Linked DNA regions of Hydrogenophilus thermoluteolus. Each later gene encodes a partner of the first gene's protein in a complex. Links are inferred from orthologs where the notes say so. Each region holds a gene or a part of one and is shown in the gene's direction. Other genes may lie near its edges. The genes, in order: mnmE and mnmG.

What was found.
Region 2: the proteins of mnmE (region 1) and mnmG are in contact, whole or in part, in a solved structure (PDB 9HIP), measured with the Escherichia coli proteins. The link is inferred for Hydrogenophilus thermoluteolus from one-to-one orthologs.

Annotation. Positions count from the first base shown.
Region 1 is NZ_AP018558.1:2,204,899-2,219,203, reverse strand. What follows is about bases 4,185-7,112. They hold mnmE (tRNA uridine-5-carboxymethylaminomethyl(34) synthesis GTPase MnmE), read left to right. Parts: upstream 4,185-4,948; coding sequence 4,949-6,277; downstream 6,278-7,112. Other genes in these bases: speD (adenosylmethionine decarboxylase), read left to right, coding at 7,097-7,112; HPTL_RS10730 (sulfite exporter TauE/SafE family protein), read left to right, coding at 6,287-7,063; yidC (membrane protein insertase YidC), read left to right, coding at 4,185-4,941. Also shown: HPTL_RS10780 (copper resistance system multicopper oxidase), read left to right, coding at 1-129; HPTL_RS10775 (copper resistance protein B), read left to right, coding at 153-1,070; HPTL_RS10770 (hypothetical protein), read left to right, coding at 1,090-1,404; HPTL_RS10765 (c-type cytochrome), read left to right, coding at 1,415-1,954; HPTL_RS10760 (DUF411 domain-containing protein), read left to right, coding at 1,972-2,418; rpmH (50S ribosomal protein L34), read left to right, coding at 2,516-2,650; rnpA (ribonuclease P protein component), read left to right, coding at 2,647-3,051; membrane protein insertion efficiency factor YidD, read left to right, coding at 3,064-3,282; more of yidC, read left to right, coding at 3,301-4,184; more of speD, read left to right, coding at 7,113-7,495; speE (polyamine aminopropyltransferase), read left to right, coding at 7,496-8,356; 16S rRNA (cytosine(967)-C(5))-methyltransferase RsmB, read left to right, coding at 8,368-9,693; HPTL_RS10710 (DUF4390 domain-containing protein), read left to right, coding at 9,680-10,279; HPTL_RS10705 (sensor histidine kinase), read left to right, coding at 10,261-12,411; HPTL_RS11585 (sigma-54-dependent Fis family transcriptional regulator), read left to right, coding at 12,386-13,612; Trk system potassium transporter TrkA, read left to right, coding at 13,609-14,305. UniProt on the Escherichia coli protein: Exhibits a very high intrinsic GTPase hydrolysis rate. Involved in the addition of a carboxymethylaminomethyl (cmnm) group at the wobble position (U34) of certain tRNAs, forming tRNA-cmnm(5)s(2)U34.
Region 2 is NZ_AP018558.1:76,267-90,590, forward strand. What follows is about bases 9,361-12,307. They hold mnmG (tRNA uridine-5-carboxymethylaminomethyl(34) synthesis enzyme MnmG), read left to right. Parts: upstream 9,361-9,849; coding sequence 9,850-11,766; downstream 11,767-12,307. Other genes in these bases: nfo (deoxyribonuclease IV), read left to right, coding at 9,361-9,810; rsmG (16S rRNA (guanine(527)-N(7))-methyltransferase RsmG), read left to right, coding at 11,763-12,307. In the rest of the region: HPTL_RS00365 (response regulator), read right to left, coding at 1-561; HPTL_RS00370 (MHYT domain-containing protein), read right to left, coding at 512-3,895; HPTL_RS00375 (NAD-glutamate dehydrogenase), read right to left, coding at 3,892-8,283; HPTL_RS00385 (DUF1289 domain-containing protein), read left to right, coding at 8,651-8,926; more of nfo, read left to right, coding at 8,950-9,360; more of rsmG, read left to right, coding at 12,308-12,413; HPTL_RS00405 (ParA family protein), read left to right, coding at 12,416-13,219; HPTL_RS00410 (ParB/RepB/Spo0J family partition protein), read left to right, coding at 13,216-14,112; HPTL_RS00415 (ATP synthase subunit I), read left to right, coding at 14,165-14,324. UniProt on the Escherichia coli protein: NAD-binding protein involved in the addition of a carboxymethylaminomethyl (cmnm) group at the wobble position (U34) of certain tRNAs, forming tRNA-cmnm(5)s(2)U34.

The DNA of each region.
Region 1 (14,305 bases):
GTGCCCGTCCAGCCTGCACAGCGCGTCAGCTTCCTCGTGACTGCCGACGCCTTGGGGCGCTGGGCTTGGCACTGCCACTTGATGTTGCACATGGACATGGGCATGTTTCGCGTGGTGGTCGTGTCATGAAACTGATCAAAAGAAGATTCGCCATGAAACCCTGTTCTCTCTTCACTGCGGCGCTGGTGTTGCTCGGTGCGGCACCCGTCTGGGCGCAAACAACGATGGAAGGCGGCGGCCATGCCGGGCACCCGGGCACGGCTCCAGCCCCAACGCGAGCCGAATCGCCCGCGAGCGCCACCATGGACCACGGCAGCATGAACATGCAGGGGGGCCCCGCCCCCGCCGATGCCCGTGATCCGCACGCGTATTCCAATGGCTTGACTTTGGAGTCGGGCCCTTACGCACTCCCCGGGCCACGGCAACTTCGGCTGTCCGATGAACATGCGTTCGGCGCCGTGCTCCTCGATCGCCTGGAGCGCGTTCACACGAAGGAGGGGAACGCGACCACCTATGACGCGCAAGCCTGGTTCGGCGGCACCTACGACCGCTTGGTCCTCAAGGCCGAAGGTGGCGTCGCCAAAGGCAAATTGGAGGAGGCACGTACAGAGCTCCTTTGGGGTCATGCGATCTCAGCATACTGGGACAGCCAACTCGGGGTGCGGCAGGACAGCGGCACGGGGCCTGACCGGACTTGGCTCGCTTTCGGTTTTCAAGGGTTAGCGCCCTATTGGTTCGAGGTTGACGCAACTGCGTACCTAGGTACTTCGGGACAGACCTCACTTCGGCTTTCGAGTGAGTACGAACTGCTTGTGACGCAACGTTGGATTGTGCAACCTCGGCTGGAAGCCAACGTTTATGGCGAAACGGAGGAAAACCGGGGAATAGGGAGCGGATTGTCCGATCTCGTGGTCGGGATTCGCCTCCGTTACGAGTTCAATCGCCAATTCGCGCCCTATATTGGGATCGAATGGGCGGGGAAATATGGCAAGACGGCCAGTTTTGCACGTCGGGAAGGGTTGGATACGCGGCAGACGCGTTTCGTTGCCGGTCTTCGTGTTTGGTTTTGAGTGTGGGTAAAAGGAGTCGATGATGTTTGTAATGAAAAAGTTTGTCACCGTTGCGGTTTTGTCCCTCAGTGCTGCGCTTGTTTACGCGCATGATCCGAGCCAGCATCACGCAGTCACCGACCGGGAAAAGCCGGATTGTTCGATGATGCAGCAAATGCACTCCGGGAGTGACCGTGACGACCCAGTGGTGCAGGCGATGATCGCACGTTGTGCGGAGATGATGAAAGAGGAGCATAGGGAGATGATGATGCCGCATGGGATGCAAGGAGCGATGCCGCAAAATGGGATGATGGGCCACGGTAGCGGCGAAATGAAATCCAATCACCATCAGTAAGGAAAGGGCGATGAAGCGTTGCTTGCTTGGGTTTGGTTCCGCTCTGGTCGTTTTGGTCGCGGTGGTAGTGTGGGTGCTCTACTCTGGCAGGGTATCGGTGGCGGCCGATGAGCCCCATGCTCAGTGGCTCTACCACCTGCTGGAGTGGGTGCGGGAACGCTCGATCGCACAGGCTTCACGTACGATCGAGGTACCCAAGGATCTCGATGCACCCCAGCGGTTGCTGGCGGGAGGAGCCGATTACGATGCGATGTGTGTCGGTTGTCACCTTGCGCCTGGTATCGCGGAAAGCGACTTCACGTTGGGACTCTATCCAACCCCTCCCAAATTGACGGAACCCCGAGCAACCTTGCAGGGTCTGAGCGAGGAAGCAGCAGCGCGACGGGATTTTTGGATCATCAAACACGGAATCAAGGCATCTGGTATGCCAGCGTGGGGAAAAACGCACGATGACGAACGGATTTGGAACATGGTGGCTTTCCTCAAACGGTTGCCGGATCTCAATGAGAATCAATATCGAATTTTGACCAGTCGTCAAGGAGACCGATGATGATACGGCGTGTCTTTATGGGTTTGGCGCTTTCCTTTCTTGCTACTTCTTCTTTCGCTTCCGGGAAAGAGTTTGCTGAGGAGTCGCCGCTCGTCAAGGTGTGGAAAAGCCCGTATTGCGGTTGCTGCAAAGAGTGGATTGCCCATATGCAGGCCAACGGGTTCCAGGTTCAAACGTTCGAAGTGGGCAATAGTGAGGTTCGGAGTCGTCTCGGTATGCCCATGCGTTATGGTTCGTGTCACACCGCCGTCGTTCAGGGTTATGTGATCGAGGGCCATGTTCCTGCTGCCGACGTCAAACGGCTGCTCGCGGAGAAGCCGAACGCGCTGGGTTTGGCGGTTCCGGGGATGGTGATCGGTTCTCCGGGGATGGATGGTCCGGCGTATGAGGGACGCAAGGACCCTTACGACGTCCTTTTGATCCAGCGCAATGGCGAAGCAGAGGTCTATCACGCGTATCGTTGATCTTGGCGTAGTGTAGCGTGGTTCGCGTGCGGTAGCGCTCCTTGGTTTTTGTTTTCCTGGTATAATTCGCGATTTTGATCGGTCTCGGGGAAAGAAGATGAAGCGCACCTATCAACCTTCCAAAGTTCGCCGTAAGCGGACCCATGGTTTTCTGGTCCGGATGCGAAGCCGCGGCGGTCGTTCCGTGATCCGCGCCCGCCGCGCCAAAGGGCGTAAGCGCCTCGCCGTATGAGTGCGCCAGGCGCGCGTTTTCCGCGTGCCGCGCGTCTGACGAAACCGTCCCACTTTGCCGCGGTCTTCGCTGCGCGGCAGAAATTGTGCGGACGGTTTTTTTGTGTGCATTGGCGGGAAAACGGTTTGCCACATGCCCGTCTGGGCTTGGTGGTGGCAAAGCGCGTGGCGAAGCGAGCGGTCCGTCGTAATTGGTTGAAGCGGCAAATTCGGGAAATTTTCCGTGTGTGGCCGGGTCGATCGGTCGGGGTCGATCTGGTGGTTCGTGTGACGCGGCCTACCCATGACGCGACGCGGCGGATGTTGCGTGCGGAACTCGAGGTGTTGTTCGCGCGCTTGCTGATGCGGTTGCTGCACTCGGAACCCGCGGCACGCCCCTGTACGGTCGATTCCCGTGGATAAGGGTTTGCGTCGATGAATCCGCTTGCGCGGGTGTTGGTCGTGTTGGTGCGTGGTTACCAGTACCTCATCAGCCCCTGGTTGGGGCAAAATTGCCGCTTTACACCCACCTGTTCGCAATATCTCATCGAAGCGGTCGAGCGTCATGGTGTGGTGCGCGGGTTGTGGTTGGGTGTGAAACGTGTGGGCCGCTGCCACCCGTGGCATCCCGGCGGTGAGGATCCGGTCCCGTAACGAAAGGAAAGCTGCACGATGGAACAACGGCGTTTGATTTTGTTGGTGGTGTTTCTTTTTTCTTTGTTCATGCTGTGGGAAGGGTGGGTGCGTCAAAACATCCCGGTGCCCCCGCCTGCTCCTGCTGCGTCACCGGCAGCGTCGCCTTCCGCGACCCGTGACGAGGTGCCGGTTACCGAGTCGCAGCAGATCGCAAGCGATGCCAAAGCGCTACGTTCTTCTGATGCACTCCCTGCCAAAACCTTGCGGGTGGAGACCGATCGCTATCTGGTCGAGATTTCGGAGCAAGGTGGAGATATCGTTTTTCTGGCGCTGAAAGACCACCGCGATCGTGAACGCCAAGATCAACCGTTCATCCTCTTCGAGGATGGCCGTCTGAAGCATACTTATCGGGTGCAGTCCGGCGTGGTGGGGGATGGGATGCCCAACCACCACAGCCGTTGGCAATTGCCCGCTGAAGCGATGCATTTGCAGGAGGGGCAATCGGCTTTGACCGTGACATTGACTGCTTCGACTGCCGACGGGCGCACGGTTCGGAAGATTTTGCGCTTCGCGCGTGGCTCCTATTTGATCGACGTCCGTCACGAGATCGACGGTGGCGGCCCTCTGACCACCTACTATCACTTCTTGCGTGACGATAAACCCGCCGAAGAGCAGCAAGTTTTCGGCGTACATACGTATACGGGTCCCGCGATCTATACCGAAGCGACGAAGTACCGGAAGATCGATTTCAAAGCGATCGCGGAAGGCAAAGCGGAATATCCGAGCCAAGCGCAGGATGGGTGGCTCGCGATGATCCAGCACTATTTCGTCGCCGCTTGGTTACCGCCCGAGGGTGTCGCACGGGAATACTATCTCCGCCGCCTATCGAATGGACTCTATCAAGCCGGTGTGCTCTTGACCGGGGACGGTACCACTTCGACCCGGCTCTATGCCGGGCCGCAGGATCAGAAGGTGTTGGGAAGCATCGCGCCCGGTTTCGATCTGGTGGTCGATTACGGCTGGTTGACGTTCATTGCTGCGCCCCTTTTCTGGGTATTGTCGTGGCTACACGGTCTTACGGGCAACTGGGGGTGGGCGATCATCCTGGTGACGGTACTGATCAAGGCCCTCTTCTATCCCCTGTCCGCAGCGAGTTATCGGTCGATGGCCAAGATGCGGTTGGTGATGCCGCGGTTGCAGAAGATCAAGGAGGCGTATGGGGACGACAAGGTTCGGCTGCAGCAGGAGATGATGCGCCTCTATCAAGAGGAGAAAATCAACCCATTGGGTGGCTGCTTGCCGATCTTGGTCCAGATTCCGGTGTTCATCGCGCTCTATTGGGTACTGCTCGCCAGTGTCGAGATGCGTCACGCGCCGTGGCTCGGGTGGGTGACCGACCTCTCTTCGCGCGACCCCTACTTTATTCTGCCGCTCTTGATGGGAGCGACGATGTTCATCCAAATGCGGCTCAACCCGCAACCGGCAGATCCGTTACAGGCGAAATTGATGATGGGGATGCCGATCGTCTTTACTTTCATGTTCCTCTGGTTCCCGTCCGGGTTGGTGCTCTACTGGTTGACCAACAACCTGCTTTCGATTGCGCAACAGTGGTGGATCAACCGCCAGCTGGAGCGGATGGGGTTAGGCCACAAAGCGATCAAAGCGGCCAACGATTAGGTTTCACGTGAAACCCGTTTCCGATACGATCGCAGCAGTTGCGACGCCACCGGGCCGCGGTGCGGTGGCGATCATCCGCATCTCGGGGCCCGACGCGCATCGCATCGGGTGTGTGCTGGCAGGAAAAACCGAATTGCCCGCGCGCCGCCCGGTTCGCGCATGGCTCACCGATCAGGATGGGTCGCTGCTCGACGATGGGCTGCTGCTCTTTTTTCCCGAACCGAATTCATTTACCGGCGAATCGGTGGTGGAGATCCACGGTCACGGGGGGCCGGTCGTCGTCGATGCGGTGCTTTCCCGTGTTTTGTCGTTGGGTGCGCGGTTGGCGCGGCCTGGCGAATTCAGCGAACGCGCTTTTCTCAATGGCAAAATCGATCTGGCGCAAGCCGAATCGATCGCCGATTTGATCGACGCGACGCATCGCGCAGCGGCGCGTGCTGCTGCGCAAGGGTTGCAGGGGGCTTTTTCGCACGCGGTCGCGGCGCTCGATCGTCAACTGACCGAACTCCGAGTCTGGGTGGAAGCGGCGATCGATTTCGTCGACGAAGCGATCGATTTCATCGCCGAAGGGGATGTCGCGGCGCGGATCACAGCGGTACGGCAAGCGCTCGCCCATTGGCTCGAAGTAGGCCGCCAAGGTTTGCTGCTGCGTCACGGTGTCCGGGTGGCGGTCGTCGGAGCGCCGAACGTCGGCAAGTCGTCGTTGCTCAACGCGCTCGTTGGTGAGGAGCGGGCGATCGTCACGGAGATACCGGGAACGACGCGGGATGTGATCCGGGAATCGATCGATCTCGACGGCCTTCTGGTCCATCTCCTGGATACCGCGGGCGTCCGAGAAACCGACGATCCGGTAGAACGGATCGGGGTCGAGCGCAGTTGGCAGGCAATCGCAGGCGCCGATCTGATCTTATGGATTCGCGCACCCGATATCGACGACCGCGCGTTGGCCGAGGCGTTGCAGGAACGCGGCATTGCGCCGCAAGCGATCCTCGAGGTGTGGAACAAAGCGGATCGGTTCCCGGAACGTGTCGCTGAGACTGCGGTGTGGATCTCGGCCAAGACGGGATCGGGGTTGGACCGTTTGCGCGCCACCATTCGCGATCGGGTAGGATTTCGCGGTGTCGAGGAATCGGTTTGGCTGGCACGCGAACGGCATTTAGAGGCGTTGCGCCGAGCCGACCACCATTTGGCGCAGGCGCTTTCCATGCTCGTCCAATGGGAGTTTTTGGCGGAGGAGCTCCGCTTGGCGCACGATGCGCTGGGGGAAATTACCGGACGTATCGACGCCGACGCGCTTCTGGGTGTGATCTTTTCGCAATTTTGCATCGGGAAGTGAGGGATCGAATTGGATGCGTGGGATTGGCTCACGTGGCTTGCGATGGGGGTCGCCGCATTCGCTGCTGGGAGCATCGATGCCGCGGTCGGCGGCGGCGGTCTGATCCAGGTTCCGGCGCTCCTACTGGGATTTCCCAATCAACCCCTCCCCAATCTTTTTGGAACCAACAAAATCGCGTCGGTTTTCGGTACCTCGGTTGCCGCATTTCGCTATTTGCGGCGTGTTGCGATCCCGGTGACGCTCCTTACCGGTGTCGTGATCGCAGCGGCGGTAGGGTCTGTGTTAGGCGCTTCCGCCGTGACGCTGCTTCCTCAGGCATGGGTCAAGCCGATCGTCCTTTTTTTGCTCATCGCGGTGACGGTCTACACCCTGCTGCGCAAAGAGATGGGGTTGGTAGCGCGGGCGCATCCTTTGACGACGCGTGAGCGCTGGTATGCATTCGGCTGGTCTGCGGTAATTGGCGCGTACGATGGTTTTCTTGGCCCGGGGACAGGGAGTTTTTTGATCTTTGCGTTTATTCGTTTTCTCCGCTTCGATTTCGTCCAAGCTTCCGCACTGGCAAAGATCGGCAACGTATCGACAAACCTCGCGGCAATTGCGTTTTTTTCCTGGCAGGCGCAACCCATTTGGCTGCTGGGGATCTGGATGGCACTGTGTAACGTGGCTGGGTCATTTTTTGGCACTTGGTTTGCCTTTCGCTTCGGGGCGTTGTGGTTGCGGCGACTCTTTTTGATCGTGGTTTCATTGACGATTCTGCGCTTGTTGTTTGAATGGGTGATACAATAGCAAGTTTCATTTTATCCGGATGGGGGACTTGCGATGAATGGACTTCATCTGATCGCCGACCTCTATGGTTGCCGTTGTGATCTCGCGCTCCTCAAAGAACGGACTCAGTTGCAAACGCTGTGTGTCGATGCGTGTAAAGAGGCAGGGCTTACGGTACTCGGCGACTATTTCTTCCAGTTTACCTACGACAATGGAGAGCCGGCCGGAGTGACCGGAACGGTGGTTCTGGCGGAATCGCATTTGGCGATTCATACCTGGCCGGAAGATCGCAATGTCACCCTGGATGTTTATGTGTGCAATTATTCGCGTGACAATTCAGCGCTTGCAAAGGCGGTTTATGACCGTTTGATCGAAGTCTTTGCGCCGGTTGAGACCGTTGGGCATCGTGTGGTTCGGGGACACATCGAAATGCCGCCGACGGAGGGTGTGTAGATGGCATTGCAACGGTTTTGGGAAAAGTTATCCGATGTCACCGGCTACTATTACGATCTGGAATTGATCGAATCTGGCCAAAGTCGCTACCAATCCTTTGAAGTCGGCATCTCTCCGCTCTATGGCCGCATGTTCCGCTTGGACGGATGTGCGATGACCTCTGAAGCCGACGAGTTCATCTACCACGAAAACCTCATCCACATACCGGCATTGGCGCATCCGGAACCGCGTCGCGCATTGATCATCGGCGGTGGGGATGGCGGGTCTGCCGAGGAGCTTTTGAAATACCCCTCGATAGAAGCGATCGATCTGGTCGAGCTCGATGAAAAAGTCATCGAATTGGCGAAAAAGTATTTTCACGCGATCCATCGTGGCGCACTCGATCATCCCAAAGTATCGGTTCGGATCGAAGATGGGTTGCAGTTCGTTGCGGAAGCGGCCCAATCCGGCCGACGCGATTACGATCTGATCGTGCTCGATCTCACCGACCCGGTGGGACCGGCCGAAGCACTTTACCAGGAACCCTTTTTCCAGCAGTGCGCCCTACTTTTGGGAGAGAACGGCTTATTGTCGTTGCACATCGGTTCGCCCGATCATTTGCCAGAGCGTATTAAAACTTTGGTGGCCCGTTTGCGGCGGGTCTTTCGTTATGTCTATCCCCATTTCCACTACATTCCGCTCTACGGCGCGCTCTGGGGAATTGCCGCGGCATCGAACGGAACCGATTGTGCGGTGATGACGCCGGAACGGATCGATGAGCGGATCACAACACGGGGGATTACGGACCTGCGCTATCTCGATGGGGAAAATTATCGTGCGCGGGGAATTTTGCCCCGATATGTTCGTGACTTGATCGCCTAGAAAGGTTTCACGTGAAACACAAGGCGCACTCAGCGGGCCATTATGCTGCACCAGAAACGCTCGCGGGTGCGCTCGATTGTGCGAGCGCGATCGTCGCCGCCGTGATCCGAGGGGAAAGTGCCACCGCGGCGTGGCAACGGATGGTCGCGCACAACCCTCAGGCCCCAGGATGGGCGAGGGTACAGGATTTTGCGTGGAGTACCTTGCGTGATTACGGCTGGGGCGATGCCGTACTGGCGGCATTGAGTCGCAGACCTATCGATCGCACTGTGCGGCCACTTCTCTTGGTTGCGCTCACCGAATTGCGCAAAGGTCGTGTGCCGGTTCATGCGCTGATCCATGAAGCGGTTGCGGTTGCAAAAAAACGACGCACCGCCGCCGCAGGCTTCGTGAATGCACTCCTCAGGCGCTATGATCGCGAGCGCGCCCAGTGGGCACCCGAAGCTTGGGGTGCACGGAGCGATCAGGCAATCGCGGCGCATTGGCGGCACCCTCGATGGTGGGTCGAAAAAATCCAATTTGCCCACCCAAGTGCCTGGCAGACGGTGTTGCATCAGGGAAATACCCATCCGCCGATGGGATTGCGCGTCCGTAGCAGCGAAAAACGGAGGGAGGTTATCGCACGACTGCGGGAAGCGGGGATCGCAGCGGAACCGTTTGATCCGTTACCCGGCGCGATTTGGTTGCCAGAACCCGTTGCGGAAACGAAACTGCCCGAACCGGTGCGGAACGAGGTGGTGATCCAGGATATCGGAGCGCAATGGGCGGCACCGTTATTGGCGGTACGCCCAGGGGAACGGGTGTTGGACGCGTGCGCGGCGCCAGGCGGAAAAGCGCTCCACCTGCTCGACAGCGCGGCGATCGATTTGACCCTAGTCGAAAAAGAGAAAAACCGGTACCGCGCGATGCTCGCGCGCTTTCCGGAATTGAGTGAGCGCGCACAAGCGGTCGTGGGCGATGCCCGCGAACCGCACGCATGGTGGGACGGGCGACCGTTCGACGCGATATTGCTCGATGCGCCGTGTTCCGGTTCGGGTGTCGTGCGCCGCCATCCCGATATCAAATGGTTACGGCGGGTAAGCGATCTCGAGACGTTCCGCACGGTGCAGCAAGCACTTCTGACTGCACTGTGGCCTTTGCTCCGACCCGGAGGCCGACTGCTCTATGTCACCTGTTCCGTGTTCGCCGAAGAAAACGAAAGGGTCATTGCAAAGTTTCTGAACAACCACAACGACGCTAAGCGGGTTCCCACCGAAGGGGTTGACGGGTACTATTTGCCCACCGAGCAGCACGATGGCTTTTACTATGCGCGTATCGAGAAGGTTGCCGAATCGTAAGCGCCGGCGTGTCGTGGCGGCGCTCATCGGTGGCGCAGGGAGTTTGTGGCTGCAAACCGGCAGGCGCACGCTCGCAGCCCAACCCGAAAACGAGCAAAAATTCGTGACGATCACGCACGCGGCGCTACGCGAAGCCGAAGGTTGGTGGGTGCTCGATGCCAAACTCACGTGGGCAGAGTTACCCGCAATTTGGCGGTCGCTGTTGGAAAAAGGGGTGAAGTTTCCTTTTGCGATCACGTTCCGCCTGCTTCAGGTACGATGGTGGTGGACGGATCAGGTTATTTGGGGGAAACGGTGGACTTTTCAACTGCAATACCGACCTGGAACGCGCATCTGGTGGCTGCAACACAACGGCAGCGTCGTTGCGCAGGGCAGTTGGCATGATGCGATCGCACCGGTGACCACCCTGCGCGGTTGGCGCCTGTTGGAACGCGATCGCTTGACACCGAATCCGGAACTCGAAGCCGAAGTCACGGTTTCGGTTGACGAACGGGAGCTCGGGCCGGTGTTACGGCTTCCCAGTACGGAAAGCCGTGATCGCATCGATTGGGCGGGAACCCCGTACCGATGGCGACCCTGGGCGTAAATAGTGTGCGCGTTGCGGTCGGGTTTGCCGCGGCGATCTTCGTCATCCTGCTGGCCGCTTCGGCCAGTTTGGAAACGGTTCTGTTCGCTCAAGCGTTTCCCTATTTGCTCGGGCTTGCGGCGATCGCGGTCGCCGCGTTATTGACGATTGCACTCCGGCAGGGGGTCCATCTGTGGCGCCAGGTTCGCATGGGTCGGTTTGGCTCGCGACTGCGTGCAAAACTCACGGGCATCCTGCTCATGATGGCGCTTTTCCCTACCTTGGTCTTGTACGGCGTCACGGTCTTTTTCGTCGTGCGCGCGATCGACGCGTGGTTCGACGTCCGGGTGGAGCGTGCCCTAGATGCCGCTGGGCAGCTTGCCCGGCACGCGATCGATACCCAAGTGGCGCGTCTATTGGCAGAGGCGCAATGGCTCCAGAGCGAATGGGTCGCAAACGCGCACAGCATCCAAGGCGCGACTTTGGAGCAGTGGCGGCAAAAGATGGGGCTCGATGGCTTACTGATTTTGACGGGTAAAGGGGTCGTCCAAGGTTTTGCTGGCGAAGATCCACAATGGGTGCAGCAAGAAGCGGGCACTCCAGCCGAATGGCAATTGGCGAAACTGCAAGAAACCAGCCATCGCGTCGTCGAAACCGAGGAGAGTTCTTGGGTAAGGGTCGTGGTGTGGATCCCGCAAACGATCGAACAAGAGAGCGCCTTTATGGTGTTACTGCGCCGGGTGCCCACGTCGATTCGCACTGCGATCGACGAAGTCACGGAGGCACGAAGCGAATACGCGCAGATCACGCACGGTCGCGAGGCGTTGCAACGGCTCTATTTGGTGATCCTCTCCGTTGCGGTGGTAACCGCGTGGATTGCCGCCGCGATGATCGCGCTGCAGATTTCGCGCCGTTTCATCACACCTTTGCTCGCGCTGGAAGAAGGCACGCGGGCGCTGGCAGAGGGACGTTACCTCCCCGTGGCGGATCGCATTTCCAGCCAAGACGAGTTGGGTTGGGTCGTCCGCTCGTTCGATCGCATGAGCGAACAATTGGCAAAAGCGCAAGCCGAACAAGCACGGGCGCATGCCGAGGTGGAAGCCGCCCGCGCTTATCTGGAAACCGTGCTCGCCCATTTGACCACTGCAGTGCTGGTCTTCGATGAAACCCACCATTTGGTGCTCGCAAACGCGGCCGCGAAAGCGCTGCTCGGGGACGAAAGCACGACCCCGCTCAACGCCAACGATGCTTGGCGCGGAAATCCGGCATTGCGCGACCGCTTACAGGCAGTTATGGCGGTTGCGAGCGGCCCAGTTACCTTCGAATGGGTCGACGAGGATAAGGGCAAAACCTTCGTGGTTCATGTGGCACCGCTCACAGAGGCCACCAGCGGATGGGTTGTGGTGATCGACGACGTCACAGACGTCGTCCTTGCACAACGCCTTGCGGCGTGGGGCGAAATCGCGCGGCGGCTCGCGCACGAGATCAAAAACCCCTTGACGCCGATTCGTCTTGCGGCGGAACGGCTACGGTACAAATTGGCCGAGAAATTGCCCGAGAAAGAGCGCCAGCTCCTTGAGCGCGCCACGACAACGGTGATCGACCAAGTGGAAGCGATGACCGAAATGGTCAATGCGTTTCGCGATTATGCGAAAATGCCGAACGCAAAAAAAACGCGTGTCGATCTTGCCGAACTCATCCGGTCGCTTTTGGTGTTCTACGAAGAGGGCGGGATCCCCGTCGAATGCGTCGTAGAAGGCGAAGGACCGTGGGCGATCGAAGGGGATCCCAGGCAGCTGCGGCAGGTGCTGCACAACCTTCTGCAAAACGCGCAAGACGCTCTGGAGGGGATCGCCGACCCGAGAATCGTTGTCCGCTTGGTGCGTCAGAATGATCGCATCGAACTGAGCGTTCAGGACAACGGGATCGGTTTTCCCGAAGGGTATCAGCAAAAAGCGTTCGAACCCTACTACACCACGAAGCGCAAAGGGACTGGGTTGGGCTTGGCAGTAGTCAAGAAGATCGTCGACGATCACCATGCGGCGATCGTGCTGACGACACCGGTGGATGGCAAGGGTGCAGAAGTACGTCTGACATTTGCCGCAGCCGACCGTGAGGAAGGAGACGATGGCAAAAGTTCTGATCGTCGATGACGAAGTGGGGATCCGCGACTGGCTGAGCGAGATCCTGGAAGACGAAGGCTATCGCGTCGCAACGGCCGCAAATGGTTCGGAAGGGCAGCAGAAACTGGCGGAATTCGCTCCTGAGGCGATATTGCTCGATATCTGGATGCCCGATTGTGACGGGATTACCCTGTTGAAACAATGGCAGAGCGAAATGGGAAGCGCGCTGCCCCCCGTGATCATGATCTCCGGACATGCCACGATCGAGACCGCGGTCGAGGCAACACACCACGGTGCGTACGGCTTTCTGGAAAAACCGATTTCGATGCAAAAGCTGCTCGATGTGCTGAAAAAAGCGATCGACCGCTATCGGGCGCAACCGAAAGCAGAAACCCCACTCACGGTAACGCGGGTGCCGCGCCCGCTCGCTCCGGTGATCGACGCACTCAACGCGAAATTACAGCACGACCACGCAGCACTCCTTTATTTTCCCGAACCGTTTTACGAGCAGTGGCTGTTGCGCCACCTCGGAGAAGGGCAGCACACCGTATGGTTGACGACGGAAACCCCACCGCTCTCGGTGGACCAGGTGAAGCAGTGGCGCAGCCATCTGGTTTTCGCGAATTTGGGTGAACGCGCAAACCGGATGCTCGCGAAAAACCTGTCGTTCCTCTATCAGTACGCAGCGGTCCATCAGGTGCGGCTGATCGCGGCGATTCGCGCGTGGGACGCTTTCGCTCAGTGGCGTCCCTTGGTCGGTGAAAAATTGGCGCGGGTATGGGAAGACCCCATCGTCGTACCCAAACGGGACGAGTCGATCGCGCTCGGTACGCTCGTCCAGGAGGCCTTGGAAGCCGAACTGGGGCAACCGTTGGCATGGCCAGAGGAGGCGAAACGGACGATCGAACGGATCGCGCTCGATGCCGAATGGACACTCGACGCATGGACCCAGGCGCTCTTGCCGTTGGCCACCGAAGATCGACTCGATCCTGCAGCGATCGAAAGGGCGCTTCAGCGAAACCAACCGGAGAACGTGAGTACGCTCTTTGCACTGCCACTCAAGGAGGCCCGGGAAGCGTTCGAGCGGCTCTACCTGGAACGGTTGTTGGCGCGCACCGATCTCCCCGTGCAGCGGCTCGCGGATCTGGCGGGATTGGAGCGCACCCACTTCTACCGCAAGCTCCGCCAGTTGGGCCTCTCGCTGCGCCGGAAAGAGGAGGACGACGCGTGAACGTGATCATCTTGGGGGCCGGTCAGGTCGGCAGCTCGGTGGCGGAGCATCTGGCGAGCGAAGAGAACGACATCACGATGATCGACGTCGACGCCAGCCGCTTGGCGGAGGTCGCAAACCGCATCGAGATGCGCACTTTGGTCGGGAACGCCGCGTCCCCCCGTCTGCTGGAACAGGCGGGCGCGCGCGATTGCGATCTGCTCGTCGCGGTGACGCAATCGGATCAGACCAACCTCTGTGCGTCTCTGATCGCAAAACGGCTCTTCAACGTGCCGCGCAGTATCGTCCGAGTGCGCGCCGCCGACTACACCGCGTTCCAAGAACTCCTGGGCGAAGAGGCTTTTGCGGTCGATTTCGCGATCTGCCCCGAACAGATCGTCTGCGAATACATCGTCCGCCTGGTGAACCACCCAGGGGTGCTGCAACTGCTCGATTTTGCGAACGGCGCCGTCCAGCTTGCCGCGGTGCGTGCCGAACGGGGCGGAAAGCTCGTTGGCCACCCGATCAAAGCGTTGCGCTATCACCTCCCCAACGTCGAAATGCGGGTCGCTGCGATCTACCGCCACGGGGTGCCGATCATTCCGGAAGGGGATACGGTGATCCACCCCGGCGACGAACTCTTTTTTCTGGCAAGCGCAGGGCAAATTCCGGCACTGCTTCGTGAACTGCGGCCCGCAGAGCGGCGCGGATCGC
Region 2 (14,324 bases), 2.1 Mb from region 1 along the record:
GGCAAACAGTTGTTCGCTCCATTCGCGCGGGGCGCCGAGCGCTTCGGCGATCAGACGGCTGAAGTGGCTCATGCGGATCACGTGGCGCCCCGTTTCGTTGTCTTTGTATTCGGCGGCGCGCCCTAACCGCTGAATGATGGCGAGCCGCGTGCGTTCCAGCTCGTCACGGGCCACCAGGCTGAGGTGGGTGCGGACGCGCGCAAGCAACACCGGCGGCGAAATCGGTTTGGTGAGGTAGTCGACGCCACCTGCGGTAAACCCTTCCGTTTCGTGGATCGGGTCGCCCAGCGCGGTGCAAAAGAGGATAGGAAGATGCCGGGTTTCTGGGTTCGAGCGAATGCGTCGCGCCACTTCGAATCCGTTCATCTCCGGCATCATCACGTCCAAGACGACCAAATCGGGCACGCTTTCGGCAACGCGCTGCAGGGCTTCGGTGCCGTTTCGGGCAAAGCGGAGGCGATAGTGGGGGGCCAGAATCTGACGCAGGAGTTGGAGATTCGTGACTTCGTCGTCAACGAGGAGCAGTTCGGGTTGCGGGGTTGTGGGAAAGCGGGTCTCCATCCGGCAGGTCTCCTGGTGTTGGGGCAGTGCGGACGAGCATTTCTGCTTGGGCAAAATCGAAGGCGTCGAGCGCTGTGTTGAGATTGTGCCACAGGCGGGGATGCGTTTCGCGGATTGCGTCGAGCGCCGGGCCGGTGATTTCGCCACGCCGGATCATAGCAAGGAGTGCTTGACGGTCCGCGTCGGGTAGTGGCGTGGGATCGCATTGGGTAATACGCTCTGGCCGATGTAACCCGTCCGGGTGTTGGGTGGCGGTCAGTGCCGCAAGCGCATGCGCCGTGGCACGCACCGTGGCGACAAAGGTATCGAGCGGAGCTTCGCGCGCTGTGCTGTCGGCGGTGTGGCGTTCTAACGTTCGTGCCAAGTGTGCTAGGCGGGGCAGGGCCAGATTGGCTGCCGTGCCAGCAATTCGGTGCCATTCGGCAGCGGACCAGTCGCGAACCGCGTCGACCGCTTGCGGTACCGTATCGAGCCATGTTTGGGCTTTGGTCAGCCAGGCGTCGCGCCACAGCGCTTGACCCTGTTCGGGGTCGATCAAGCCAAAAGCGGCCTCTGGTGCGTCGATGGTGTTGTCTGGGGAGGTCTTTTCGTGGGCCCGGAGGCGGTCGCGCATCTCCACAAGGGGTTGCAAAACGGCGATCAGCTCCCGTTGTTGGAGCGGTTTCGCCAAAAAGGCGTCGAAACCCGCTTCGTGGCAGGCGTCGCGCTCTTCTTGCGCCACTTGTCCCGTGAGGGCGATGAGGGGCAGCGGCGCCAATCCCATCGCTCGTTCGAAATGGCGGATGGCACGCGCGGTGGTGATGCCGTCGCCATCGGGCATTCGTAGGTCGAGCAGCCCAGCAACCCAACGGTCGGGACAGGCGGTATAGTGGGCGAAAAAGGCATTGCCGCTGGCCACACAGGTGACCGCGGCGCCCAGGCGCGTAAGGAGCGCTGCGAGCAGTTCCCGGTTGAGGGCGACGTCGTCGGCAGCAAGGATCGATTTGCCGGCAAGCAAAGCAGCTGCGCTGTCGCCGATGGCGTGGGGTAGCGCTTCGTCGGGACAGTCGGTTTCGGGTAGCGGAGTGAGCGGGAGCGTGAGGGTAAAGGTGGCGCCGGCTCCCGGGGTGCTCGCGACCTGTACGTCTCCGCCCATCGCCCGCGCAAGATCGCGGACGATCGCAAGTCCCAGTCCGGTGCCGCCATGGCGGCGCGTGGTGACCTCTTCGACTTGCACGAACGGGGTGAAGATCTCCTGTTGCTTGGCGGGTGGGATCCCTGGGCCGGTGTCGCGAACGAAGAGCACAAGTGTTTGGCCATCCCACTCGGCACCGAGCGCGATTTCCCCCTGTTCGGTGAATTTGAGGGCGTTGTTGAGCAAATTACCGAGTATTTGCCGCAGCCGATCACCGTCTGCCGACCAGCAGCGAGGCAAATCATTCGGTAAAGACAAGGTGAAGCGCAGCCCTTTCTGGCGCGCGAGCAGCGCGTAGTGGCTGGTGAGTTCGTGCAGGAGGCGGTCGAGGCGTGTGGGAGTGGGACGGAGCGTAAATGCGCCCGCTTCGAGTTTCGCCAGGTCGAGGAGATCGTTCAGGAGCGTGAGCAGCGTGCGCCCCGCAGCGAGGATGGCCGAGGTGCGTTCCTGCAGCCGTGTGTCTTCGGGGTGGTCTTGTTGGATCAGTTCGGCAAAACCGAGTACCGCGTTGAGCGGGGTGCGAATTTCATGCGAAATCGCCGAGAAGAAGCGGCGCTCTCGGGCCAGCGCGACCTCCAGTTCCTGCTTTGCCTGTTCGAGTGCGTGTTGCGTTTCGATCTGCGCGGTGATGTCGATAGCAAGCTTCAACACATGGTCGATCGTACCGTCGAGGCGGCGCATCGGTTGGTACCAACCGTGCAGATGGCGAATTTTTCCCTCTTTCGTTTTGCGGGGAAAGGTGCCCTCGATCGTTTCGCCTTGGCGCAACCGTGCCCAGAAGGTGTCGCGCGCTTCTTGAGGGTAGTCGTCCGGCCATAGCGATGTATGGGCTTGACCGATGAGCGCCTCGGGGGAATAGCCAAGGGTTTCGGCAAGGCGCGCATTGATTTCCAGAAAAACCCCATCAAGGGAGAGGCGGGCGCGAAGGAGCAGTCCATCGATCGCGCGTACGAGTTGCGCTAGCGTCTCTGCCTGGGTTTCGATGGGCGTGAGGTCGGAGAGGACCAGATCTACTTCATCTCCTTCACTACCGAGCGGGGTGACCAAAACGCGGACGGAAACCCGACGGACGCTGCCGTCGGGTAAATGGAGCGTCAAGGTATCGGTGATTTCGGGTTTTTCTCGAGAGAGCGCCGCGGAGAAGCGCGCCAAAATTTCGCTACGCGATTGCGGCGGTAGAAAATCGAGCAGAGACCCTTTGCCCGCCAAATAGCGTGCAGGCGAAAGCCCCGTGAGCGTTTCCAACGCGCGCGATGCCCAAATGCGGGTGATCTGACCACGATGGATTCGAAAACGGACGATGGCAAATGGGAGGTGGTCAAGCAGTTGGTGAAAGAGCGCTGCGCGCTGGGCTGCGCGCTGGGCGGTGGCGCGCCATCCGAAGATCGCGAAGAGACCACCAAAGAAACCGAACACGACGAGCAATACGACCACGATCGCGAGCGCCAGTGGCCAATTGAAGCCTTGCCCGGGTTGCCAATCGGCAACCGGTTGCCCAATGAAGAGGGTGCCTGCCATCGCCGTGTAGTGCATTGCGCTGATCGCCAATCCAATCACTGTGCCCGAAACCACGACGCGCGGCAGGCGATGGAATCGCAACCACCCACGATGGAAGTGCAAAAAGAAAGCGAGGCACGAAAACGCAACGGCAACGACGATCGAGAGCAGAAACCACACGGGGTGGTAGCGGATTTCGCCCAACGTGATCATTCCGGCCATCCCGGTGTAGTGCATCGCGCCGATACCGGCGCCGACCAGCACCCCGGCCACGAGGAGGTCGCGTGTCGTGACGCTACGGTGGCGCAGCAGGCGCAAACCCACCCAGGCGGCAAACAGACTGGGAACGACCGAAAGCGCAGTCGGCCCGAACGCGTAGGTGACGGGTTGGCAGACGTCTGCAGCCAGCATCCCGATGAAGTGCATGCTCCATACGCCGAAGCCCAGCATCGGCACGGCGAAAAGAAATGAGGCGTGGCTGAGGCGCGGGCCAAAGCGTTCTGGATGGCGCGCGAGCGAAAGGAGTTGCAGCGCTCCAATGCCAGCTAGGACTGCAATCGTGACCGAAAGGGCGACGAGCAGGGGTTGGTACCGGACGGGCGCAAGAGGGAGCCCCTGCTCCGGCCAGGCAAAGAAAAGCGCGAAGAGTTCCGATGCGCTCATTTCCCCTGAAGCGCCCAATAGACCGCGGCTACGGCTTCGAGCGGTTGCCCCGTCTCCTGTGCCAGCGCGGCGAGTGTGAAGAGTGCCGACGCGGTGGGGAGCCACGCCAACTCGGTGGCGAGCGCTTCGGAAAGACCCGCGCGTTGCCAGCGTTCGATCGCCTCGACCCGAATCTGCGCCAAGTTGGGCTGGGTGGCTTCGCGCCAAAGCGAGCGCAGCGTGTTTGCGGCCGCTTCGAGTGTCGGGAGCAGCGCATCGCCGGTTTGTTGCTGCCAAGTGGGTTCGGATAGGAACCCGGTTACCGCTTGGCGGCAGTGGTTCCGTAGCCAGGTGAGCGCCTCGTACCGTGTCGCTTCGGGTATTGCGCCTGCCAGCGCGTCGATTTCGGCCAGCCGTACTTCAAGGGCGAAGAGGTGCCAAACGAGTGTGAAAGCGCGCGCGATTTCGGGTATCGCGGCGCCGGTTTCTTGCGCCAGTTCGTCGACGGTGGTGATGCCCAGACGGTCGATGAGTCGATTGGTCCAAAGCGTTGCGACGATCTCCCGCCGTAAGGGGTGTTCATGAAGCGTTTCGCCCAAGTCGTCAGCCAGTTCGGAAGGGAAGTAGCGCGGGTAGTCACGGGCCAGGAGCGGGTCGTCGAGACAGGCGCTCGCAAGTAGCGCCGCTTTCACTTCGAGTTTGGCGTACGCAAGGAGCACCGAGAGTTCCGGACGAGTGAGGCCCACGCCGTTCTCTTCGCGCTCGGCCATTTCGACGTCGCTCGGGATCCGTTCCAGGCAACGGTCGAGCAGTTTTTCAGCGACCAGCCGCGAGATGAAATGGCGCCACGCCGGCCAACCGTGCCCACCGCGCAACGCATCGAGCGCGATCGCTTCGGTTTGGGTGAAGTTGTCGTGTAGCACCGCTTGGACCACGGCGTCGGCCATACCCATGAAGCGGGCGTCGCGTGTTTCGGCGGCGATTTTTCCGTGTTCTACGCCGAGCCCGAGCGCGATCTTGAGGTTCACTTCGTGGTCGGAGCAGTCGACGCCGCCCGAGTTGTGGATCGCGTCGGTTTCGATGCGCCCCCCTAGGAGCGCGTATTCGACCCGCGCCCGTTGGGTAAAGCCCAGGTTTCCGCCTTCGCCGACGATGCGGCAGCGCAATGTGTTGGCGTCGACGCGCACGGCGTCGTTCGCGCGGTCCCCTGCCTCCGCGTGGCTCTCCGTACTGGCTTTGACGTAGGTGCCGATTCCGCCGTTGTAGAGCAGGTCGACCGGAGCGCGCAAGATCGCTTGGATCAGTTCGGGTGGGGTAAGCGCCGTTACCGTTTCCGGAAGTCCCAACGCGGCGCGCGCTTGCGGTGAGAGCGGGATGCGCTTCGCCGTCCGCGGCCAGATCCCGCCCCCTTCGGAGAGACAGTCGCGGCGGTAGTCGTCCCAACTGGAACTGGGGAGGCGAAAGAGCCGTTCCCGCTCCCGGTAGCTGATTACGGGGTCGGGATCGGGATCGATGAAGATGTGGCGGTGGTCGAACGCGGCGATGAGTTTGAGGGTGCGGTGCGCGAGCATCCCGTTGCCGAAGACGTCGCCGGACATGTCGCCGATTCCGACGACGGTGATCGGCTGGGTGGCGATGTCGATTCCCAGTTCGCGCAGATGGCGTTCGATCGCAACCCAGGTGCCGCGTGCCGTGATGCCGAGTTTTTTGTGGTCGTAACCCACCGAGCCACCGGAGGCGAACGCGTCACCGAGCCAGAAGCCATATTCGGAGGCGATGGCGTTCGCAGTGTCGGAAAAGGTGGCGGTTCCTTTGTCGGCGGCAACGACCAGGTACGGGTCGTCGTCGTCGTGGCGAACCACCTGGGGCGGCGGGACGATTGTTCCTTCGACGCGGTTGTCGGCAAGATCGAGGAGGCCGCGCAGGTAGGTGCGGTAGGCATCGAGCCCGGCGGCTTGCCACGCAGCGCGATCGTGGGTGGGGGCAGCGTTACGGACGATGAAACCCCCTTTGGCGCCCGTGGGGACGATCAGCGCGTTCTTGACGAGCTGTGCCTTCATCAGCCCCAAAATTTCGGTGCGGTAGTCGTCTTTGCGATCCGACCAGCGCAGCCCGCCGCGCGCGACCGGGCCGCCGCGCAGATGGACCCCTTCGACGTTGGGGGCGAAGACGAAGGTCTCGCGCCACGGTTTCGGGTCGGGAAGGAAGTCGATCGTCTGCGACGCGATCTTGAGTGCCAGCCACGGACGTGGGGTTCCGGCCTCGTCTTCGCGGTAGAAGTTGGTGCGAACCGTGGCGTCGAGCGTGGCGAGAAACGCGCGGGCGATGCGTTCTTCGTCGAGGGTGGGGAGTTGCTCGATGAGCGCGGCGAGCCGTTCGCGCCATTCTTGGTACGCCGCGGCGTGGTCGTGCGTTCGTTTTGGGTCGAAACGGGCGTGGAACGCTTGGGTCCAGGCTCGAACGAACGCCGGATGGCGTAAGACCATTTCCAGAATGTAGTTGGGGGTGAACGGTAGCGCGCTTTGCTTGAGCCACGCGGCGTAGGCGCGCCACAAGAGCGCTTCGCGCCAGGTCAAGCCGGCTAGGGTCACCAGCCGGTTGTAGCCGTCGCAGTCTGCGCGGCGGGCCCAGAGCGCGTGGAACGCAGCGATGAAGCGTTCGATGTCCTCGGGCTTGGGCGGATCCCCCCATGCGATAGTGAGTCGTAGATCGTGTAGCCACCACGAACCGGCGTCGGTTCGGATCTCGTCGGCGTTTTCTTCCAGAAGCCGCGCGCCGAGGGATTCCAGAAGGGGGCTGAGGTCAGCGAGGAGCGCTGGGGCGAAGCGGTGCCACAGACGCAATTGCCAACGCGGTTCGGTTTCGCTGGGGGCGGGGTCTGGTTCGAGCGTGAGCCAGAGGTTGCAATCGTCGGGGAGCTGTGCGAGCGCGAGGAGATCCGGCGCGATCACCTCGGGACGCCAACGGCGTTGGGCAACGGCGTCGAAACCATGGTGGAAAGAGGCCCATGCGCGTTCGCTGAGCCGTTTGGGCGCGGCGTTGTGCAGCGCTTGCCAGAGCCGCTCGCGCCAAGGCAACGCAATCGCGGCAACGGTACGCTCGAGCTGCGCTTCGTCCCAGGTGAGGTCCAGTGTGGGTTGGGGCAACCAGAAGCGGAACCAGACGCGGGCCGTTGCCGAATCGGTGAAGATGACTTCAGCGTCGGTGTTTTGCGCGCCGAATGCAGTTTCGAGGTGGTTTTGGATTGCCAGGCGGGTTTCGGTGTCGTACCCGTCGCGCGGCGTGATCAGTTGCACCGAGACGAAGCGACCGAAGGTGTCGCGGCGCGTGATCAGACGGATCTGACGCCGCTCCTGCGCGCGGAGGATCGCCTGGGCATGGGCGCTCCAGGTAGCGACGTCCACTTGGAACGCCTCGTCGCGCGGGTAGAGGTCGAGCACCAGCGCAAGCGCACGCTCCAGGTGGCTGCCTGGCCGTGCGCCGACCGCCTGTTGTACCGCTGCCGCTTTGTGGCGCAGCAGCGGGAGTTGCGCGACGGGGTAGCGGTACGCGGTTGCGGTCCACAACCCCAGGAAGCGCCGTTCGCGCACCGCGGTTCCGCTGGCGTCGCGTTCCCAGACCAGGATTTCGCTGGGGTAAGCGTAGCGGTGGACGATCGCGCGCTGACTGCCCTGCGTGATCAACATCGGTTCGGGATAGTGCAGCAAGAGTTCGCGCGCTGGCGCAGGCAGCCGCGCGAACGATTCGGAGTATTCCGAGCGGGCGCTGCTGTCGCGCAACACCCCCAGACCACTGCCCGGAATGCGCCGCAGTTGAACGGAATCGCTATTGCGCTCCACTTGATAGTCGCGACACCCCAGGAGCACGAAGTGACCCGAAGCGACCCATTCCAGGAGCGCTTGGCATTCGCGTACCCAGGTGGGATCGGATTGCGTGCCGCACCAGCGCGGCAACAGTGACGCAGTGACGTTGGCGCGCTCGCGCATCAGTGGCCAGTCGTCACTCGCCGCCACCGCTTGCAGGAACCCTTCCGTGAGCGCCGCTTCGAGCGTGGCGCGCGCCGCTTTCGGGAGCGGCTCGCAGATGAAGAGCATCCACGATTCGGGTTGGCCATCGGCTGCGGTGACCACGGGATGGAAGGCAAAGCGCGGGCGAATTCCGGCGCGGTCGAACGCGATGAGGGCGGTGGCGAAAAGGAGCGGCCGGTCGGGCTGTGCGATCGCGAGCGCTTCGCCTTCCCCGTCCGGGAGCGAGACCCGTTGCCATCGCCATCGCCAGCCCTGTTGCTCGGGCGGTTGCTGGGCGGTGACCGCGAGGTGTTCCGCCCATTCGGTCAAATGGGCTTCGCTGACAGCGTCGTTGGGATCGAGCGCTTGCGCCAACAACGGGACGATGACGGCTGGCTCCACGGGGCTCCTCCTGGTTCGTTTACAGCGTTATTATCGGCGCATTGCGCCCATCAGGCGTTCTGCGGCTTCCATTTCGACACGGCGACGATCGCGATCAGCGCGAACAAAAAGCCCGGGACGATTTCGTAAAGGTCGAAAATGCCGCCCGAGAGCTGTTTCCACACGACCACCGTGACGCCGCCGACGATGATCCCGGCAAATGCGCCGGCACGACTCATCTTAGGCCAGAGCAGGGCCAAAATCAACGTCGGTCCGAACGCGGCACCGAAGCCGGCCCATGCGTTGCGCGCTTATTCTGGTAGTGTAACGGGTTCGATTGGGAATTCGGGTCGTCTGTGGATCCGGTAGAGAACGGGAGCACCTATCGATGCAATCGCCCTGTATCCAAGTCTGCCGCATCGACGACACCACCGGGTGGTGTGTCGGCTGCGGGCGTACCCGCGACGAAATCGCGCGTTGGGGGACGGCGAGCAACAGCGAACAAGCCCGTATCTGGCAGCAGTTGCCGGAGCGGCTGGCGACTTTGCGTAACCGGCACGACGCCGAATCGTGGGGCGGGGATGCCGAGACGGGGTGTCTGGGTCTCTGTGATCCCGATTACGACGCGGGTGTCTGTCGCAGTTGCGGTCGGACGCTCTCGTAGGGTAGTGGGAAGCGAGGACGGTTATGGCGAAATATGTGGGTGCGCACGTGAGTGCGGCAGGCGGGGTCGAAAATGCACCGCTCAACGCCGCAGCGATCGGGGCAAACGCGTTTGCCCTTTTTACCAAAAATCAGCGCCAGTGGGTTGCGAAACCCCTGAGCGAACACAGTATTGCGGCGTTTCGTGCCAACCTGGAACGGGTGGGGATCCGCGCGGAACACGTACTGCCCCATGACAGCTACCTCATCAATTTGGGCCACCCCGAACCCGAGGGGTTGGCGAAATCGCGTGCTGCGTTCGTCGATGAGATGCAGCGTTGCGCACAACTGGGCCTGCGCTATCTCAATTTTCACCCTGGGGCGCACCTGGGCAAAATCAGTGAGACGGAATGTTTGGCGCGGGTGGCGGAGTCGATCGATCTCGCGCTCGACGCAGTGCCGGAGGTGGTCGCCGTGATCGAGATTACCGCCGGACAAGGGAGTAACGTCGGCTACTCCTTTGAGCACCTTGCTCAGATCATCGATCGGGTGCAGGACAAAGCGCGGGTCGGGGTTTGTCTCGACACCTGTCACATGTTCGCAGCGGGGTACGACTTGCGTACCTGGGAAGCGTGCGACGCCGTCTTCACGCAATTCGATCGGACCGTGGGGTTTCGTTATCTGCGCGGGATGCACTTGAACGGTTCGAAGGCCAAACTCGGAAGCCGGGTCGACCGCCACCACGCGCTGGAACAAGGCGAACTGGGGCTCGAAGTTTTTCGCTACATCATGAACGACCCCCGTTTCGACGACATCCCCATGGTGTTGGAGACGATCGACGAGTCGCTCTGGCCCGAGGAGATTCGACTGCTCTACCGACTTCAGGAGTCTGCGGGCTTGTCGTGATAAAATAATCTGTTTTTCGAAAGCCTTAGCGAAAACACCATGCACTTTCCCGAACGCTTCGACGTCATCGTCGTCGGCGGTGGCCATGCCGGAACCGAGGCGGCGCTCGCGGCTGCGCGGCGCGGCGCGAAGACGTTGCTGCTTACCCACAACCTCGACACACTGGGGCAGATGAGCTGCAATCCGTCGATCGGTGGTATCGGCAAAGGCCATCTCGTCAAAGAGGTCGACGCACTCGGTGGCGCGATGGCGCTGGCCACCGACGAGGCCGGGATTCAGTTCCGCACGCTGAACGCGAGCAAAGGGCCCGCGGTCCGGGCCACACGGGCGCAAGCGGATCGGGTGCTTTATAAGAAAGCGATTCGCAAGCGGCTCGAAAACCAACCCAATCTGTGGCTGTTCCAGCAAGCGGTCGACGACGTCGTGCTGGCGGGCGACGCGGTTGCCGGGGTCGTGACGCAGCTGGGGATCCGGTTCGACGCGCGTGCCGTAGTTTTGACCACCGGTACTTTTTTGAACGGCTTGATCCACGTCGGGTTGCAGCACTACGCGGCGGGGCGTGCGGGGGATCCGCCAGCGATCGCGCTGGCTGCGCGTTTGGCCGAATTGGGTCTGCCGAAAGGGCGATTGAAAACGGGAACCCCGGCGCGGCTCGACGCGCGCACGATCGATTTCAGCAAGTGTCAAGTCCAACCGGGTGACGACCCAGAGCCGGTCTTCAGTTTTATGGGCAGCCGGGCGATGCACCCCAAACAACTGCCCTGCTGGATCACGCGGACCAACGAACGCACGCACGAAATCATTCGCGCCAATCTCGACCGTTCGCCGATGTATTCTGGGGTGATCGAAGGGATCGGTCCGCGCTACTGCCCGTCGATCGAAGACAAGATTCACCGTTTCGCCGACAAGACCGGCCACAACGTCTTCCTGGAACCCGAGGGGCTGGAGACGAACGAGATCTACCCCAACGGGGTTTCGACGTCGCTGCCGTTCGACGTGCAGTATGCGTTCCTGCGCACCATCCCCGGGCTGGAAAACGTCCATATCCTGCGCCCGGGGTACGCGATCGAATACGACTTTTACAACCCGACGCACCTCAAGGCGACGCTCGAAACCAAGCACTTCCACGGACTCTTCTTCGCCGGTCAGATCAACGGCACCACGGGTTACGAAGAGGCGGCGGCACAAGGGCTGTACGCGGGCGCGAATGCAGCCGCTTACGCGCTCGAGCAGGAACCGCTGCTGCTAACCCGCGACCAAGCTTACCTGGCGGTGCTCGTGGATGATCTGATCACCCGCGGGGTCACCGAGCCGTACCGGATGTTTACGTCGCGTGCCGAATTCCGGTTGCAACTGCGCGAGGACAATGCCGACCTGCGCCTCACCGAAATCGGCCGTCGACTGGGGCTCGTCGATGATGTGCGCTGGGAAACTTTTTGCCGCAAGCGGGAGGCGATCGAACGGGAAGTGGCGCGGTTGAAGGCGACGTGGTTCGTGCCTTCGCGCGACGCCGAGCGTGTCGTGCAGCATCTGGGAGAGCCACTCACCAAGGAGGCGACCGCGTTCGACCTGCTGCGGCGTCCGAACGTCCGGTATGCCGCGCTTGCTGCGCTCTTGCCCTCGGTAAACGAAACGGAGACTCCGCATCGCGACGACGCGCTGACGGAAGCTGCGATCGAACAGGTGGAGATCGCAGCGAAGTACGCTGGATATCTGGAGCGGCAAGCGGTCGAAGTAGCGCGCCTCCAAGCCGCTGAAGCCGTACGCATCCCCGAAGGGTTCGACTACGATTCGGTTCCTGGGCTTTCGGCCGAAATACGCCAAAAACTCGCGGCGCAGCGGCCCGTAACGCTCGGGCAGGCGAGCCGCATCCCCGGCGTGACGCCCGCAGCGATCTCGATCCTCCTGGTGTGGTTGCGGCGTAACGGCTTAGTCCGTGACGAGGCCAACGGATGAACGACGCGCAAGCCCGAACGTTGCTCGCAGACGGCGTTGCGATCCTCCTTCCTGACGCTCCAGCGACATTGGTCGATCGGCTTTGGCACTTTGTTGCGCTGCTCATGAAGTGGCGACGTGCGTACAATCTGACTGCGATCACGGCGCCGGAAGCGATCGTGACCCACCACATCCTCGATGCGCTGACGCTGTGGCCGTTCGTCGCGAATGCGCCGCGGTTGCTCGATGTCGGCACCGGCGCGGGGCTGCCTGCGGTTCCGTTGGCTTTGGCTGCTGAGGCGCTCGACGCGCCACTTGTGGAAGTGGTTGCGCTCGATGCCGTCCGCAAAAAAGCGGCGTTCGTGCAACAATGTGCGATCGAACTGGCGATGCCGCGTTTGACGGTGGTGGCGGCAAGGGTCGAAACGTGGCAGTCGACGGTACCATTCCCGGCGATCACCTCACGGGCGTTTGCAGCGGTCGCCGACTTCGTGACGTGCACGCGCCGCCACCTGGCGCCCAATGGACGCTGGTTCGCGATGAAGGGTGCCGAATGGAGCGAAGAACTCGCGGCGCTCCCCGAAGGGGTCCGTGTGGTGGCGACGACGCCGGTCACCGTACCGTTTCTCGATGCCCGCCGAGCGGTCGTGGTTTTGCAGGAGGCGTGACGATGGGCTATGTCTTTTGTGTCACCAATCAAAAAGGGGGCGTTGGCAAGACCACGACTGCAGTCAATCTGGCTGCGGCGCTTGCGCAGCAAGGGCGGCGGGCGCTTTTGATCGACCTCGATCCGCAGGGCAACGCCACGATGGGAAGCGGGATCGACAAGCTGGCGCTCACCGAGTCGGTCTATCCGCTGCTTTTGGGGCTGACGACATTACCGCGTGCCCGCGTCCGCGCAGAAAAGGCAGGGTACGACGTCGTGGGGGCGAACCGAGAGCTCGCCGGTGCCGAAGTCGAGCTCGTCGAACTGCCCCGCCGCGAATACCGCCTGGCCGACGCGATCGCACCGTGGGTGGCGCACTACGACCTCGTACTCATCGATTGCCCGCCGTCGTTGTCGCTCTTGACCCTCAACGCGCTCTGCGCAGCGCACGGTGTGATCATTCCGATGCAGTGTGAATATTTCGCGCTCGAAGGGCTTTCGGATCTCGCCAATACCATCAAACGGGTGCGCAGCGGCTTGAATCCCAAGCTCGAGATCATCGGTCTGCTGCGGGTGATGTTCGACCCGAGGGTGACGCTGCAACAGCAAGTGTCCGAAGAGTTGGCACGCCACTTTGGCGAAACAGTCTTTCAAACGGTGATTCCGCGCAACGTCCGCCTGGCAGAAGCCCCAAGCCATGGACTCCCCGGTGTCTGTTACGATCCGCGCTCGACTGGCGCGAAAGCCTACCTGGCGTTCGCGGAAGAGCTCATCACCCGTTTGGGACTGGCGGAATCGTCGCCAACGGTTGGAGAATCGGTAACATGAGTCGCAGTAAGAAAGGGTTGGGGCGCGGCCTGGACGCGCTTTTGGGTGCGATGAGCAGTCAGCCGGCGCAAGGCCCTACGGCGGACGGCGAAGCGCGCGTGGTCGCGCTGCCCGTCGATCAGCTCGTACCGGGGCGCTACCAGCCGCGCAGCCGCATGGATCCTGGTTCGCTCGAAGAGTTGGCGGCGTCGATCCGGGTGCAAGGGGTGATGCAACCCGTGGTGGTGCGCCCGAACGGCGTCGGGCGCTACGAAATCATCGCGGGCGAACGGCGCTGGCGCGCGGCACAAATGGCCGGACTCGTCCATCTGCCCTGTCTGATTCGTGACGTACCGGACGATGCCGCGTTGGCGCTCGCGTTGATCGAAAACATCCAACGCGAAAATCTCAACCCGATCGAAGAGGCGCAGGGGTTGCAACGGCTGATCGAAGAGTTCGGTATGACCCACCAGCAGGTGGCCGACGCGATCGGCCGCAGCCGCTCCGCAGTCACCAACCTCCTGCGGTTGCTGCAATTGGCCGAACCGGTGCGCGAACTGGTGCTGGCGGGTGACCTCGAAATGGGGCATGCCCGTGCGTTGTTGCCGCTCTCTGCAGGAGATCAAGTGGCGCTTGCCCATCAAGCCGTCGCGAAGGGCTGGTCGGTTCGGCAGGTGGAGCGCGCGGTGCAGCAACGGTTGGCGCCGCCCGCGGAAAAGCGTGTGCCCGAGCGCAAGACAGCCGACTGGCTGCGTCTGGAAGAGCGGCTCGCGGAGCGGATTGGCGCGCCCGTCACCATCGAACGCAAAGGAAAAGGACCCGGGCGGCTGACGATTCGCTTCACCGACTGGGACGAACTCGACGCGGTGCTCGCACGGTTGGGGCTTGCGGAAGAGGCGATGCACGACGTTTGACCGTTTGCGACGAAAATTATAAAATACAGAAGATTTGCTGGGACGAGACGGAATGACCCTGCGCACCATCGTGTCGAGCTACTGGATCGTAGCTTTTTTTGTTGCCGTGGCAGCAACGCTCATGGGTGGCGTCGCGGCAGGGCTCTCGGCGCTCGTCGGTGGCGTTGCCGTTGCGGTGCCGGGGACCGTGTTTGCGCTGTTGTTGGCGCTCC